DNA from 3 places in the Streptomyces sp. NPDC048496 genome. Region 1 is predicted to be linked to each of the others. Evidence: riboswitches for the same ligand, from Rfam matches in the RefSeq annotation. Region 1 holds a riboswitch; each other region holds the start of a gene.
What was found. Region 1 has a riboswitch for cyclic di-AMP ahead of ACGFSA_RS30335 (C40 family peptidase). Riboswitches for the same ligand answer to the same signal wherever they lie in the genome.
Positions count from the first base shown of each region.

Region 2: linked by a shared signal. The riboswitch ahead of ACGFSA_RS20285 (peptidoglycan DD-metalloendopeptidase family protein) and the one ahead of ACGFSA_RS30335 (C40 family peptidase) in region 1 are both predicted to bind cyclic di-AMP.
Region 3: linked by a shared signal. The riboswitch ahead of ACGFSA_RS32800 (transglycosylase SLT domain-containing protein) and the one ahead of ACGFSA_RS30335 (C40 family peptidase) in region 1 are both predicted to bind cyclic di-AMP.

Region 1 is NZ_JBICXB010000054.1:9,213-14,164, reverse strand. Features, by position in the region: gene ACGFSA_RS30345 (ATP-dependent Clp protease proteolytic subunit) at 1-536, shown strand, start outside; gene ACGFSA_RS30340 (hypothetical protein) at 544-852, shown strand; cyclic di-AMP (ydaO/yuaA leader) riboswitch at 1,168-1,354, shown strand; gene ACGFSA_RS30335 (C40 family peptidase) at 1,358-1,831, shown strand; partial or broken gene ACGFSA_RS30330 (IS5/IS1182 family transposase) at 2,182-2,436, shown strand; gene ACGFSA_RS30325 (phosphotransferase family protein) at 2,517-3,440, opposite strand; gene ACGFSA_RS30320 (transposase domain-containing protein) at 3,668-3,991, opposite strand; gene ltrA (group II intron reverse transcriptase/maturase) at 4,002-4,952, opposite strand, start outside.
Region 2 is NZ_JBICXB010000022.1:3,014-7,965, forward strand. Features, by position in the region: gene ACGFSA_RS20260 (aspartate aminotransferase family protein) at 1-458, shown strand, start outside; gene ACGFSA_RS20265 (helix-turn-helix domain-containing protein) at 521-1,129, shown strand; gene ACGFSA_RS20270 (DUF6126 family protein) at 1,163-1,336, shown strand; gene ACGFSA_RS20275 (tyrosine-protein phosphatase) at 1,359-2,171, opposite strand; partial or broken gene ACGFSA_RS20280 (GH36 C-terminal domain-containing protein) at 2,310-2,953, shown strand; cyclic di-AMP (ydaO/yuaA leader) riboswitch at 3,251-3,408, shown strand; gene ACGFSA_RS20285 (peptidoglycan DD-metalloendopeptidase family protein) at 3,412-4,332, shown strand; gene ACGFSA_RS20290 (SGNH/GDSL hydrolase family protein) at 4,499-4,952, shown strand, end outside.
Region 3 is NZ_JBICXB010000075.1:3,276-8,227, forward strand. Features, by position in the region: gene ACGFSA_RS32790 (UBP-type zinc finger domain-containing protein) at 1-344, shown strand, start outside; gene ACGFSA_RS32795 (DUF5996 family protein) at 356-1,309, opposite strand; cyclic di-AMP (ydaO/yuaA leader) riboswitch at 1,882-2,067, shown strand; gene ACGFSA_RS32800 (transglycosylase SLT domain-containing protein) at 2,072-2,839, shown strand; gene ACGFSA_RS32805 (GMC oxidoreductase) at 3,082-4,725, shown strand; gene ACGFSA_RS32810 (carboxymuconolactone decarboxylase family protein) at 4,729-4,952, opposite strand, start outside.

The DNA of each region.
Region 1 (4,952 bases):
GCATCGTCTTCCTCGGAACCCCGGTCGACGACACCGCCGCCAACGACCTGATCGCGCAGTTCATGTATCTGGAGCACGCGGCGCCCGACCGGCCGATCTCCCTCTACATCAACTCCCCCGGCGGCTCGTTCGGCGCCATGTCCGCCATCTACGACACGATGGGGTACCTCACCTGCGAGGTGGAGACGTTCTGCCTCGGCCAGGCCGGCTCCAGCGCGGCGGTCCTGCTCGCCGCGGGCGCTCCCGGCCGCCGGCACGCCCTGCACGGGGCCAGGGTCGTCGTCCAGCAGCCCGAGCTCCCGGAGCCGGCGCAGGGCCAGCCGTCCGATCTGGAGATCGAGGCGCGGGAACTGGTCCGTGTCCGCGAGCTGCTCACCCGCATGCTGGCCCGTCACACCGGCCGCAGCGCCGAGCGGATCGCCGTCGATTTCGAGCGCGACCTCATCCTCGACGCCGCCGGGGCCAAGGCGTACGGGCTGGTGGACCACGTCCTGGAGAACCGCAAGACGTCGCTCCCGCCGAACGGCCCGAGGTGAACCGCCGATGCAGCCACCCCACCTCCCACCGCTGCCCGCACTGACGTGCGCCGAGGCCGAGTTCATCGACTGCTACCTGGAAGTGCTCGACCAGCTGGGCCGGATCAACCCCGCCCGCGGCAGCGACACCTACGGTGCGCTGCGCGCGGCCCAGGCACTCGCCTCGCGGGCGGGCGCCCTGCGGGACGCGCTCACATTGATGCACGAGCGGGGTGAAGCACAGATCCACGCCGCCACGTTGGCACGGGCACTGCGCGTGTTGGACGGGGAACGGCGGGCCGAACGGGTCACCGTGCCCCCGGCCCCGATGAGTTGATCATCACTCCGTCGGCGACACGCCCGGCATGGTGATCGAAATTTCTCGCTCGTCCGGCGCAAGGAATCCCCCGCGAGAGGGACGACTCGACTTGCGCCGCCGGCGTGGACGGTGCGCGAAGTATGCCGTTCCACCGCTGGTACGGGACCGGTCGAGGCAGCCCAACGAGTGCCCAAATCAGCCCTTGCCCACCCAAATAGACCATTGACGGCAAATCTTGCATATCGCTGTTTTGCTTCGGAAATCCGGCAGCCGGTGAGTCAAGATCCGTGGGACGACAAGCCCCCGCCACCACGGCGAGGCGGTCCGGGCGGACGCCGAGTCCTGCCGCCGCCCGGATGACTGGTCGACAGAAGTGGATCGGCAGGAGTGGAGGACCCGAGCGCAACGGGTCGACCGGGCATCCGGTCGACCCTCGGGGTGAAGCCGCATCGTGCGGCCGGGCAACTTCGCCAGCCCGAACCCGACAGGTCATCCTTCACAGGCGGCTGACGAAGGGTTGCGCATGATTGCGCAGGTTCATGTCCCGTTTCTGATCACCCGGGCCGGTACGGCCACGGTTCTGACGCTCGCCGCCGTCGGCGGCTCCATGATCGTCCCCGGCGCCGTGACCGACGCCCAGGCCGCGACGCGGTCAACGAAGGCACTCAAGATCGCCGCGTCGAAGAAAGGATCGCCGTACCGGTACGGGGCCACCGGCCCCCACCGTTTCGACTGTTCCGGGCTGACGCTGTACGCGTTCAAGAAGGTGGGCAAGAAGCTCCCGCGCACGGCCCAGCAGCAGTACAACAAGACCCGCCACGTCTCGGCGTGGAAACGGAAACGCGGCGATCTGGTCTTCTTCCACTCGGGGCGCAGCGTCTACCACGTGGGCATCTACGCCGGCAGAGGGAAGATCTGGCACTCCCCGAAGACCGGTTCCGTCGTGCGGCTGGAGAAGATCTGGACGAGGAGCGTCTGGTACGGACGAGTTCGCTGATCCCTCCGATTCTCCTCCGGCTCCCCCATTCACCACGTGTTTCAGTGCACCAGGGGTCCGGAATGGAGGTGGTGCCGAAGATGGTCTCCGCGATGTCGCCGACTCCGCTGTCCGTGCGCCGGCTGGAACCCACGGCGTTCCGGCGGACGATCTCGGTGGTGCACCACGGCGAGCGCGCGAGCGGAGCGGAGCGGCGGCGACGCCGTGCGCACTGCTGCGCGGCGGCCTCGGGCGGGCGACGTCGACGCAGTGACGTGCGGCGCCCGCTCGAGCAGTCAGGTCTGGGCGGGTACGGTCCACGGGAGCGCGATCCAGACGGTCTTGCCCGCCCGGTGGTGGGCGTGACCGTGAGCCGTCCGCCGCGCTCCTTGGCCAGACAGCGGATGATCACCATGCCGCGTCCGTTGTCCTGCTGCACGGCGACGGGCAGGCGCCGGGGCTGGCGGGGGGTGGCTGTCCGTCACTCCGAGGTGCAACTGCTCCTCGAGCGAACGATCAATGCCCTCAAGGGCTTCCGTGCAGTAGCCACCCGCTTCGACAAGCGAGCGTATGTCTTCCATGGCACCATGACCGTTGCCGCCATTCGGCTATGGCTCCGATCGTGACCCCACCGGGCAGTCCTTGGGGCTGCACACGGTCGGCACAAACACTGGTCGGCGGTATGGCAAACGCGCGTTCGCCCGCGTCACGCCGTGGCGAACCATGCCTCAGCGAGCGAAGGCAGTGTTCCTTCGGCGGGTACGTGCAGTTCCCGCATGTACCAGGAGAGGTTGCTGTACACGTGCAGCAACGTGTACGCGAGCAGCTCGGTCGGTTCGAAGGTGTGGCCGTACGCCTTGGCGAGCTGGGCCAGCAGTTGCGGATCACCTCGGGTGACAAACAAGCCGACACCGACGAAGTCGTATGCGCGGTCACCGATCATGGCCGGTTCGAAGTCGAAGAGTCCGGTCAGGCGCCACCCGTCGGGATCAACGAGGAAGTGCTGCTGCATGACCTCGGTGTGCAGCAGGGAACGGTGTGGGGCGCGTGGCAGGGGGACCGAGGCGAGGAACTCCGGGATCTGCTCCAGCCAGCCGGCCGACAGTCCGTGTGCGTGCTGCTGTTCCACGGTGCCTTCACGCCGGCGGTCCAGGAAGGCGCCCCAGTCTCCGGGACCGAGGACGTCCTCGAGGGGACCGGGATCAAGAGAGTGAAGAACTGCGAGGGTCTCTCCGATCTCGGCGACGAGCCGTTCACGGTGGGCATGCGGTATGCGGTCCCAGGCGTGGGCCAGGTTTTCGCCGCGAAGCCGGGACATCAGGACGAACTGCCAGTCGTTCTCGTACGGGCCGAACTCGCGCACCTGCGGCGTCGCTACAGGTAGCCGCCCCTGGAGATAGGACAGAACACGGCCTTCAGCGACGCCGTCCTGTGCAGCGGTTCCGGGGAACAGCTTGAGAGCATGCTCGTCGCCCACCGCGTAGACCGGCTGCGACCCGTCCGGAAAACGAGTCAGCGGTGCGTCGGCCAGACCCAGGCGTGCACAAAGGGCCTCCACTCCAGGCCGCATCACCGTCTCGTCAGGAACGACCGCATCCCACTGTTCGTCTGTTTCCACCGGAGGCAGCATGATCCAGACTGTAACCGCCCCTTTGGCGGGAGACAACGCAGTTTCGCGGCCCTCATGCCCGAGACCGCTCGACCGGGCTCGTGAGCCCAGGTGCCGGAAGGAAGTGGGTATCCGGCGGGCGGAGGAGCGCACCAGGAACTGGGCGCCGGTGGCCTGGACGTCCCGGGCGAAATCGGCTCCATCGAAGCCGGCATCGGCCAGCAGGAGCATCGTGCGGTCCAGCACACTCAACAGGACGAACCGGCCTGCCCGAGGTGGGCGACGGGTCCGGCAAGGATCTCGAACAGCCGCCGCAGCGGTGCCGCTCCTATTCGCCGTCGGGCTCTGGACAGCGAGGAGACCGCCGGACGCACCAACGGCAGTCCCTCCAGCCTCGCCGTCAGCTTGCCCCACACGCCCCGATAGGAACAGCCCTCGAACAGGGCCAGGTGAAAGTCGGCCTGGGGCGCGGTTCCGGTCGTGCGACCGGCCCGTTTCCCCAGGCCGCTTCCCGAACCCGCCGTGCGGCTCTCACCGCAACGGGCTCTCCACAAGTCCCGCTGGGGGCTCACTTATCGGTCGTCATCCTGTGGCCGTCCAGGGAGTCGGGATCGCTGCGCCCCGGTATCGGTAGCGGGTCGTGCCTACCTTCTCGGGGTTGAACAGTGCCCTCTCCTGCCCGGTCGGCCATCCCCATGGGTCGCAGAAGCGACGATGGAGGTCCTTCCAGGTGATCCGGCGGTGTTTGCGGCGCAACCACCGGATGACCTGTTCACGCGCGTAATGCGCCAGGTATCCGAAGGTCGCGCTGGACACGCCGGGTTGGAAGAACGCGCACCAGCCCCGCAGCATCTGGTTGAGCCGGATAAGCAGGGTGTCGAGCGGCTGGCTCGTGTCCATCTCGCGGCACCAGGTCTTGACCTTGGCCATCAGGGCCTTGAGGGCCTTGCGGGCTGGGTAGGTGTAGACGTAGTACCGGTCGGTGCCTCGTTTTCGGTGGCGCTGGATGCGCCACCCGAGGAAATCCAGCCCGTCGTCGATGTGGGTGATCAGAGTCTTCTCCCGTGAGAGCCGCAGTCCCATCCTGGTGGACAGGACGTCGGTGATCTCCTCCCGCAGGGTCACGGCATCGGCTCTGGTGCCGGAGATCATCAGGCACCAGTCGTCGGCGAAACGGACCAGCCGATAGTTCGGCAGCCCGTGGCGGCGACGTCTGCCGCGCTCCACTTGACTGGAAGCGGGGCCTCCCGGTCCTTGGGCGATATGCTCGTCCAGGACCGACAGGGCCACGTTGCTGAGCAACGGGGACAAGATCGAACCCTGTGGGGTACCGGCGTTGGTCTCCCGCAACACGCGGTCCTCACCGAGGATGCCCGCCTTGAGGAACGCCTTCACCAGTGCCAGAACACATTTGTCTCCGACTCGCGCCCGCAACCGGTCCATCAGGTCCGGATGCGAAATTTCGTCGAAACAGGCTTGGATGTCTCCCTCAACAATCCACTCGTAGGAGCGGGAGGAGAGGTAGCGCACCTC
Region 2 (4,952 bases), on a different contig from region 1:
CGGCGGGGCTCGCGGTCCTGGCGGTGATGGAGGACGAGGAGACCGTCGCGAACGCCCGTCGCACCGGTGATCTGCTGCGCGAGCGGCTCGCCGCGCTCACCGGCCGCTACGAACTGCTGCACGAGGTCCGTGGCCGCGGGCTGATGATCGGCATCGAGTTCGGCCGGCCGAGCTCGTTGAAGCTGCGCAGCCGCTGGACCGTGCTGCAGGCGGCCCGCAAGGGTCTCTTCGCGCAGATGGTCGTCGTGCCGCTCCTGCAGAAGCACCGGATCCTCACCCAGGTCTCCGGCGACCGTCTGGAAGTGATCAAGCTGATTCCGCCGCTGGTCATCGGGGAGCCGGAGGTGGACCGGTTCGTGACCGCGTTCACGGCGGTGATGGATGACGCGCACAGCGGCGGCGGGCTGATGTGGGACTTCGGAAGAACGCTGGTCAGACAGACCGTCGCCAACCGCTGAGCCTGGTTTGCCTCAGGGGCAAAATATTTGCCTCTGAGGCATTATCCTGGCCCAATAGGTATATGAACTCTTCCGATGGAGGGGTGGCCGACGAGCTGCCCGGGGTCGCGCCACGCCTGCGCGATCTGCGCCGCCGCCGTGGTCTGACCCTGGAGGCCGCCGCCCAGCACGCCGGGCTCTCCCCGGCCCATCTCTCCCGGCTCGAAACGGGCCGGAGGCAGCCGTCGCTGCCCATGCTCCTCGGACTTGCCAGGATCTACGGTACGACGGTCTCCGAGCTGCTCGGCGAGATTGCCCCCGAACGTGACGCGATCGTCCGCGGTGGCCGGTTCGAGGGGGCCGAGGCCGACGGCTGGATGTACCAGCAGGCCGGCGGGTCCGGCCGGGCGATGCAGGCCCTGCGTGTCCGGGTCCCGTACGGCGCCCAGGGCGATCTCGTGCGGGTCCATCCCGGCGAGGAGTGGCTGTACGTCCTTGCCGGGCGGCTGCGGGTGAGCCTCGGCGACACCGTGCACGATCTCGACCCGGGCGACAGCGCCCACTTCGACTCGCTCACCCCGCACCGGATCGCCGCCGTGGACCGCGACGGATCCGAGCTGCTCTTCGTCCACACCCTGTTGCAGAGCCCCGCCGCCGAGTTGTGCCTCGGCAGCGGTACCCACCATCGCTGAGACCGGCCCGGCCGGTCACCAGAAAGGACTGTCATGTCCGATTCAGAGAACTTCGATCCGCTCACCCCGAAGTCCCGGAAGAACTACGACTCGCAGGAGCGGAAGTTTCCGCGCGGCGTGGTGATCAGGCTGTTCGCCTATCTCATCGCCGGACACATCTTCGCGGCCTTCCTCTACCTGCTCTTCGCGGTGGCCGGAAAGGGCTGACCTCGGCCGGCCTGCGGTCCGGCTACGCCTCGTCGAGAAGCCGTCCGCGCAGCCGCTCCAGGATCTCCGGAGTCAGCTTCAGGCCCTCGGCGAGATAGCGGTCCGTGCTGCCCCAGGTCTCCTCGATGGTACTGAAGGCCTGGGCGAGGTACTCGGCGCGGGCATCGAAGAGCGGGCTGAGCAGTTCCATCACCTCGGGCGACATCCCGGTCGCCGAGGTGTCGGTGCGCCGGACCTTGTACCGGCGGTGCGGATCGTTGGACTTCAGGTAGTCGGCCTCGATGGCCTCGCGCTCGACGCCGACCGCCAGTAGCGAAACCGCGATCGAGAGACCGGCACGGTCCTTGCCGGCCGCGCAGTGCATCAGAGCGGGAACGCTGTCCTCGGCCAGCGCGTGCAGCACCCGGCTGTGCTCGGCGGTACGGTCCCTGATGATCGACTTGTACGAGGCGGTCATCTGCGCCGCTCCCTTGCCGTCGGCAAGGACCGAGCGCAGCTGCGCGATGTCGCCGTCGCGGACCATCCGCCAGAACTCGGTGCCGTCGGCCGGGTCGGAGAGCGGAATGTTCACATTCCGCACGCCCGGCAGGTCCACGTCCGGGCCTTCGAGCCTGTGGTCCGCCGCATTGCGGAAGTCGAAGATCGTGTGCAGCCCGAGGCCGCCGAGGAACGCGGCGTCCTCGTCGGTGGCGTGCGCGAGGTGACCACTGCGGAAAAGCCGTCCGTGCCGCACCCGGCGGCCGTCCACGGTCGGCAGTCCGCCCACATCGCGGAAGTTGCGTACACCTGCCAGCTCGGGTTCCGTCGACGGGACCTGCGGCACCTGCTGCGTCACGGTGTCTCCTGGAGTGTCTGGCGTCGGCGCGGCTCGCCGGCGAGGTCAGCTCCTGCGACGATACGACATTGAATTCTCAGGCAATCATCTCGGCGGTTTCCTGCTGAACACCCCATGGAATTCCCCTCGCACGGGCGTTACGGCTGCGCGCTCGGCTGGTCCGGCTCGTGGCGCATCGCGGTGGAGCAGCTCCCCGACGGGCTCGTGCAGATCACCGGAGGCGCCGGATGCGACGACTCCGGGCTGCTGCGGCTCGCACCGGGGGAGACGTACACCACACCGGTGTTCGCCGGACTGTGGAGCGCCGGAGGGTTAGGCGGGGCGAGCCGGGCCTGGCACGCCTGGCAACTGGCCCATGTCGTCCCGGACGCCGAGAGCCTGCGCTTCCGCTTCGTCAGCGCGATGGCCGGGGAGCTCGGGGTCGGCGGGGATCGCACCGAGTGGAGTGACGAGGAGCCGGCCGAGGCGTGGAGCTGGGTGGATCTCTACAAGGAGATCCGTCCCGCGGTGCAGCACGGCGCGCTGTACCGGCTGCGGGCCCCGCGCGGTGGACTCAGCGCCGTGCAGTACGTGCATGCCAACAAGGCCGCGGTGCTGATGTGGCTGGAGGCACAGCGGTACGGGGAGCGGCCGCCGGCCCTGCGGCTACGCGGGCTCGGCCCCGCGGCGACGTGCACCGACCTGGACGCCGGGGCGGTCCACCACGGTGCCGTGCTGCTGCATCAGGGTCTGCACACCGGGCTGAGGGGGGCCTGGACGCGAAGGTGCTGAGGCTCCGGCGTGGCGGACGCGCGCAATGTGTCCGCATTGCGCCTTTTGGCGGAACATGGCCTATTTCTACGGGAGATGATGCCCTCCTCGTGAGCGGGATCATATTCGTGACGGTGTGTGGTGGTGCCACGGATGGGTATTCCGGACGTCGCGCGGAAAGCCAAGATCCGTAATCCACGGAGGGTGACCAGGATTCCGCGCCGATTTCCCGGCGCGGATTCCCTCGAGTAATCGATGGCTTGTTTCCGTCGTCCTCGCTCGCCTACGGTCACCCTCAATCCGGACGGACCGCCTAATCCTGCCGCCGCCCGGAATTCGCACCCACTCACGTGTGGCAGGAGCGGGGGAACCAGGTAAGCCGCCGCCCGGAGAGATCCGGTCGGCTCGGGGTGAAGTCGCGAACTGCGACCGGGCATCTCCAGCCCGAACCCGACAGCTCACCTCGTAGGCGCCGGAGAGGAAATTCTTCATGCCCACATCGGGTAAGCACCGCCGTACCAAGTCCAGCACGATCGCCCGCGGCGTCGCCGCCGTCGGAGCCGGTGGGGCTGTCATCGCCCTTCCGCTGCTCGGCGCCACCGGTGCCCACGCCGCGGAGCAGGCCGCGCCCACCGCGCAGTCGGCAGCCACGCACGCCGCCGTCGAGGCCGCGCCGGTCGTGAAAAAGCAGGTTGAGACCCGGACGTACTCCGTCGTCGCCGGTGACTACCTGTCGAAGATCGCCGCCGAGCAGCAGGTCGAGGGCGGCTGGCAGAAGCTGTACCAGGACAACCGCGCGGTCGTCGGCGAGGACCCGAGCCTGATCTTCCCGGGCATGAAGCTGACGCTCGGCGGCAAGCCGGCCGGCTCCGCCGCGACGACGGACACCACGCAGTCCGCCCCGGCTCCGTCGACCTCCTCGGCCGACAAGTCCGCGTCGCAGTCCAAGGCTTCGGACTCCGTCAAGACCACCACGGCCTCCGCCTCGGCCGGTCAGAGCAACAGCTCCGGCTACGTTCACCCGGTCCCGGGCAACCACACCACCGCCTACCGTGCCTCCGGCTCCAACTGGTCCAGCGGCAGCCACACGGGTATCGACTTCCCGGTCGCCACCGGCACCAGCGTGAAGGCGATCACTTCCGGCACCGTCGTCACCGCCGGCTGGGGTGGCGCGTACGGCAACCAGGTCGTCATCAAGCACGCCGACGGCCACTACTCGCAGTACGGCCACATGTCCTCGCTCTCCGTCTCGGCGGGCCAGACCGTGACCGCGGGCCAGCAGGTCGGCCTCTCCGGTGCCACCGGCAACGCCACCGGCCCGCACCTGCACTTCGAGATCCGCACCGGCCCGGCGTACGGGTCGGACATCGACCCGATCGCCTACCTGGCCTCGCACGGGATCTACGTCTGATCCACGGCTGATTCGGTCGGCCCGGTGAAGGGGCGGTGCGCAGCGGCGCACCGCCCCTTCGCTTATTCCCCCTTTGCCAAAACCTGACCGGGTGGTCTATCTCACCACCCGTCAACCCCTTATTACGGTCGCGTAGGTCACATTCGGCGGTGCAGGATATGCGCTTGTGGCAGACGATTCGAGAAACAATCAACGTGGCGTCATCAACCGGCATGGCGCCATCGGGTCGTACGCAGCGATTGGCGACAGCTTCACCGAGGGAGTCGGAGACCCCGGCCCGGACGGAACCTTCGTCGGCTGGGCGGACCGGTTCGCGGTACTTCTCGCGGACCAGCTCCCGGACACCGATGCGGCGACGAGCCCCGACGGCTTCGCGCACGGAAACTTCCGGTACGCCAATCTCGCCGTACGCGGACGCCTCCTCGACCAGATCGTCGAGGAGCAGGTACCGCGCGCCAAGGAGCTCGCACCCGATCTGGTGAGCTTCTGCGCGGGCGGCAACGACATCATCCGGCCCGGCACCGACCCCGACGACGTGGCCGAGCGCTTCGAGCGCGCGGTCGCCGAGCTCACCGACTCGGTCGGCACCGTCCTGGTGACGACCGGCTTCGACACCCGCG
Region 3 (4,952 bases), on a different contig from region 1:
TCCCAGGCATCGATCTCACCGCGGCCCCCAGCGGGGCGGGATGTGCGGACTGCTTGGCGGGCGACGGACCGGGATGGTGGATGCACCTGCGCCGCTGCGCCGCGTGCGGACGCATCGGCTGCTGCGACTCCTCCCCCTCGCAGCACGGTACGAAGCACGCACGCGAGGCAGGACATCCGTTCCTGGCCAGCTTCGAGCCGGGGGAGAACTGGCTCTGGAACATCGAGACCGAGGAATATTACGAGGGAGTGGAGCTGCCCCCGCCCACCTCGCACCCGGTCGCCCAGCCGACCCCGGGTCCCCAGGGCAAGGTCCCCGCGGACTGGGAGCGGCAGCTGCACTGAAGCCGCGCTCCTCATCCACCGGCAGACGTACGGGTCCTCAGGCACGGATCGGTGATCCCGCCGGGACAGGTGAGACGGTCGATGTCCCAGCCGGCGCGCCCCGCTCCGGCCTGATAGGCGCTTTCGTAGAAGGCGAGTACGGCCGCACGGGGATCGCTTTCGGTGCGGGCCGCGTCGTACGGCAGCACCGCCAGGTGGCTGCCGCCACGATCCACCCATTGCGCCGACACCGGAGCGAGCGGTTCTTCCGCCAGCCGCGCCGGTTCGGGAGCGGTGTACGAGTAGAACGCGGGTGCGGCGAACGTGTCGTCACCGAACCAGAAACCGAAGCTGATCACTTCCCGGGAGTAGGCCTCCCGCGTCACCGGGTCGATCTGCCGGGGCTGGTCGACCTGACGCTCCGAAAAGCGGGTGTGAGCGATATCGAAGGTGTGCCAGAAATGGTGCACGGGACTGACTTTCCCCGAAAACCGCGCGGCGAATTCCTCCAGCACCAGCGCCACTTGACTGAGGACCTGCCAATACCGGTTCGCCTGTTCGGGATCGTATCCCGCGTGCTCCGTGTCCTCGGCGAACGGCCGGTCAGCGTCGGGCAGATCGAATGGCTTGGGCACGTTGATATCCACCTCGATGCCCAGCGCTTCCAGGGCGGCCATGACATTCTTGTGGAAGGACGCCACGGACTGGCCCGAAAGCGGGAACGAGACCGTCACGCCGTCCAGTCTTGTGATGACGAGTCGATGGCCGACGAAGTCGAAGTCCACCGTGAAAATCGGGTTGCCGTCGATCTGCCCCATGGGGCGGGTGGTGATACCGCGGCCAGTGAGGTGAAACGGAACGTTCCACCAGTGATTGCGCCGGACACTGGCCGCGAGGCGGATCTTTCCGACGACCTGCGCGAAGCGGTGGAGCGTCTCTTTGGTGTCACGCCACTCGGCGAGCGGCATGGGCGGGAACAGCTCCATCGCCATCACTTCTCTCGTGATGCCGGACGGTCCCGGCGGGCGGGCAGGGCGTTCTTCCGCACCATCATGGCCACGCCCAAGGTGTACGGCACCTTGTGCGGCCGCCGTGGTGTCGTTCGCGTGAACCTGCACGACCCGGCCGGTGGGCGGCCACTCGCGCGCCGCAGTCGGCGCAGACGGGTGGCGCACGGCTGATCCCGGTCGTCTCCCCGGGGGCGCCCTTCCCGACGAGTCGGAGGCCGGACGTCCGTCCGCTGAAGCCAAAATCTCCTAAATGTCGCAATTTTGGCGATAAAGGGGAGCCGCTCACCGTTCTGGTGAATGCGCAGCCCGCACGAGCCGAGGCCTTACGTGCCGGGCAAATCGCCCTTTTCGGGCAGAGTGGCGAGAGTCACCTTCCGGGCCCGCGGACGCAGCGGCGTGCCGCCCGGTTCCCTTCTGCGCCAAGAAAGTTGGCTTCGCGGACCGGGGTGAATTGCGAAAATTTCCGCGACTCGATCTTGCAAATGAATTGTGATCGAGAAATGGGGGCTTGTTCAGGTCGGAGTTTCTCGCCTACGGTCACCGTCAATCCGGATGGAACGCCGAATCCTGCCGCCGTCCGGTAACCCGACCACTCACGTACGGCAGGAGCGGGGGACCCACGTAAGCCGCCGATCCGGTATCCGGAACGGCTAGGGGTGAAGTCGTATTCCCATACGGCGAGGCAACTCCAGCCTCAACCCGACAGCTCACCTCGTAGGCGACGGAGAGGAATGCGCCATGCCCGCACAGGTTAACCACCGTCGTCGTAAGTCCAGTTCGCTGACTCGCGGATTCATCGCCGTGAGCACGGGCGGAGCCGCTCTCGCGCTTCCGATGATCGGGGCAACCGTTGCCTCGGCAGCGCCGGCGCAGCCTGTCACCGCAGCCGTCTCCAAGGCAGTGGCGCCCGCTGCCGCCCCCGCCAACCCGACTGCCGTGCGGGCAGCTACGCCCTCCGTCTATTCCGTGATAGCCGGCGACACCCTTTACAAGATCGCCCTGAGCCATTCCGTGAGCGGCGGTTGGCAGCAGCTGTACAAGGACAATCGAGCGGTCATCGGAGCCGACCCCGGCGTACTTCACGCGGGCCAGAAGCTCACCATCGGCGCCACCGCGCCCGCGACAGTCGCGTCCACGACGGCCGCGAGCACCGCCGCTGCCGTCACCGCGAAGCCCGCGACGTACACGAACGACCTCGACGGCTGGATCAAGGAGTCGCTGGCCGTCATGGCCCAGCACAGCATCCCCGGCAGCTACGACGGCATCCACCGCAACATCATGCGCGAGTCCGCGGGCAACCCCCGGGCCATCAACAACTGGGACTCGAACGCCGCCAAGGGCACACCGTCCAAGGGTCTCCTGCAGGTCATCGACCCCACGTTCCGGGCCTACCACGTGCCCGGTACGTCGATGGACCCCTACGACCCGGTCGCCAACATCACGGCCGCGTGCAACTACGCCGCCGCCAAGTACGGCTCGATCGACAACGTGTTCGGGGCCTACTGACGCCCGGTTGCGTTGATTCAGGCATGACGGGTGGCGAAGGTCCGATGGGGCTTCGCCACCCGTTCCCGTCGGTGTCGCGCACAGGGGGCGATTCAGAAGCCGATCCGCATGACGGCCCGCCTGACGCACGGCGTTGATCCGGGGTGCCTCGATCGGGCGCATGTTACCCATCGGTATGTAGTGACTTAACGCGCGAACGGCAGTAGAACCAGTTTCACTCTTTGGAGAGTGAGGCGTGTCACATGAGTGACTCTACCATGCACAATGCAGGCCCCAAGGGTGTTTCGCGTCGCAGATTCATCACAGGAACTGGTTCTATTTTAGGAGCCGTGGCCCTCGCGGGTCACACCACCCCGGCCCAGGCCGGGGTCGGCTCCGCAACCGCTCCGATCGACTCCGGGGCCCATGTCCCGGCCCTGGTGATCGGCACCGGATACGGCGGCTCCGTCGCCGCACTGCGTCTCGCCCAGGCAGGCGTCGACGTGCACATGATCGAAATGGGCATGGCCTGGGAGACCCCCGGCCCGGACGGCAAGATCTTCGCCAACACGACCTCCCCGGACAGCCGTTCGTACTGGCTCCGCACCAGGACCAAGCAGCCCCTCAGCAACTTCCTCGGCTTCCCCATCGACAAGAACATCACTCGTACCACGGGGATCCTCGACGCCGAGGAGTTCAGTGGGATCACCGTCTACCAGGGCCGCGGCGTCGGTGGCGGCTCGCTGGTCAACGGTGGGATGGCGGTCACTCCCAAGCGCGAGAACTTCGGAGCCGTCCTCCCGTCGGTGGACGCCGACGAGATGTACGACATCTACTACCCGCGCGCCAATGCCGGGCTCGGGGCCGGCACCATCGATCCGGCCTGGTTCGACACCGCCGCGTGCTACCAGTACGCCCGGGTCGGCCGTAAGCAGGCCGAGCGTGCCGGCTTCCCGTTCGTCTTCGTGCCCACCGTGTACGACTGGGACTACATGAAGCAGGAAGAAGCCGGAACCGTCCCCAGGTCGGCGCTGGCCGGCGAGATCCTCTACGGCAACAACTACGGCAAGAAGTCGCTGCAGAAGACGTACATCGACCGGATCAGGGCCACCGGCAGGGTCGTCATCTCGCCGCTCCACAAGGTCACTTCGGTCGCTCCGGCAACAGGTGGCGGCTACACGGTCGTCATCGACCAGATCGACACCGGCGGTGTCACCACGGCCACCAAGACGGTGACTGCCGACCGGGTGTTCTTCGCGGCCGGCAGCGTGGGCACCAGCAAGCTGCTGGTGAAGCTGAAGGCCACCGGCGCGCTCGTCGGCCTGAACAACGAGATCGGTAAAGGGTGGGGCGACAACGGCAACGTCATGTGCGGCCGGGCCAACCACCTGTGGGACCCGACCGGCAGCCTCCAGGCGTCCATTCCCACGGGCGGCATCGACAACTGGGCCGCCGGTGGCGCGTTCGCCGAAGTCGCGCCGCTGCCCACCGGGATCGAGACGTACGCGTCGTTCTACCTGTCCATCACCAAGAACCCGAACCGGGCCGAGTTCTCCTGGAACGCCGCGACGGGCACGGTCGACCTGAACTGGCAGGCCGCCTGGAAGCAGCCGTCCATCGATGCCGCCAAGACGATCTTCGACAGGATCAACCAGAAGGAGGGGACGATCTACCGGACCGATCTCTTCGGCGCCTACAAGATCTGGGGCGACCACCTCACATACCACCCGCTCGGCGGCGCGGTGCTGAACCGGGCCACCGACAACTACGGCCGCCTGCACGGCTACTCCGGCCTGTACGTCATCGATGGCTCGCTGATCCCTGGCAACACCAGCGTCAATCCGTTCGTCACCATCACCGCGCTCGCCGAACGGAACATCGAGAAGATCATCGCCACCGACCTGTGACGGTCAACGGTCGGGCAGCGCGCACCTGGTGTCGAGGCCCAGCACATGGTTGAGCCGGCCGAACGCCAGCCATGACCCGATGCTCATGCTCAGTTCCACGATCTCGAGCCGACTGTAGCGCGCGGTCATCCGGGACCAGAACGCGTCGTCGAGGTTGTGGTGATCCAGGGCGTACCGTTCGGCGTATTCGGCGGCCAACCGGGTCCGGTCGTCGAACACGTCGGTGG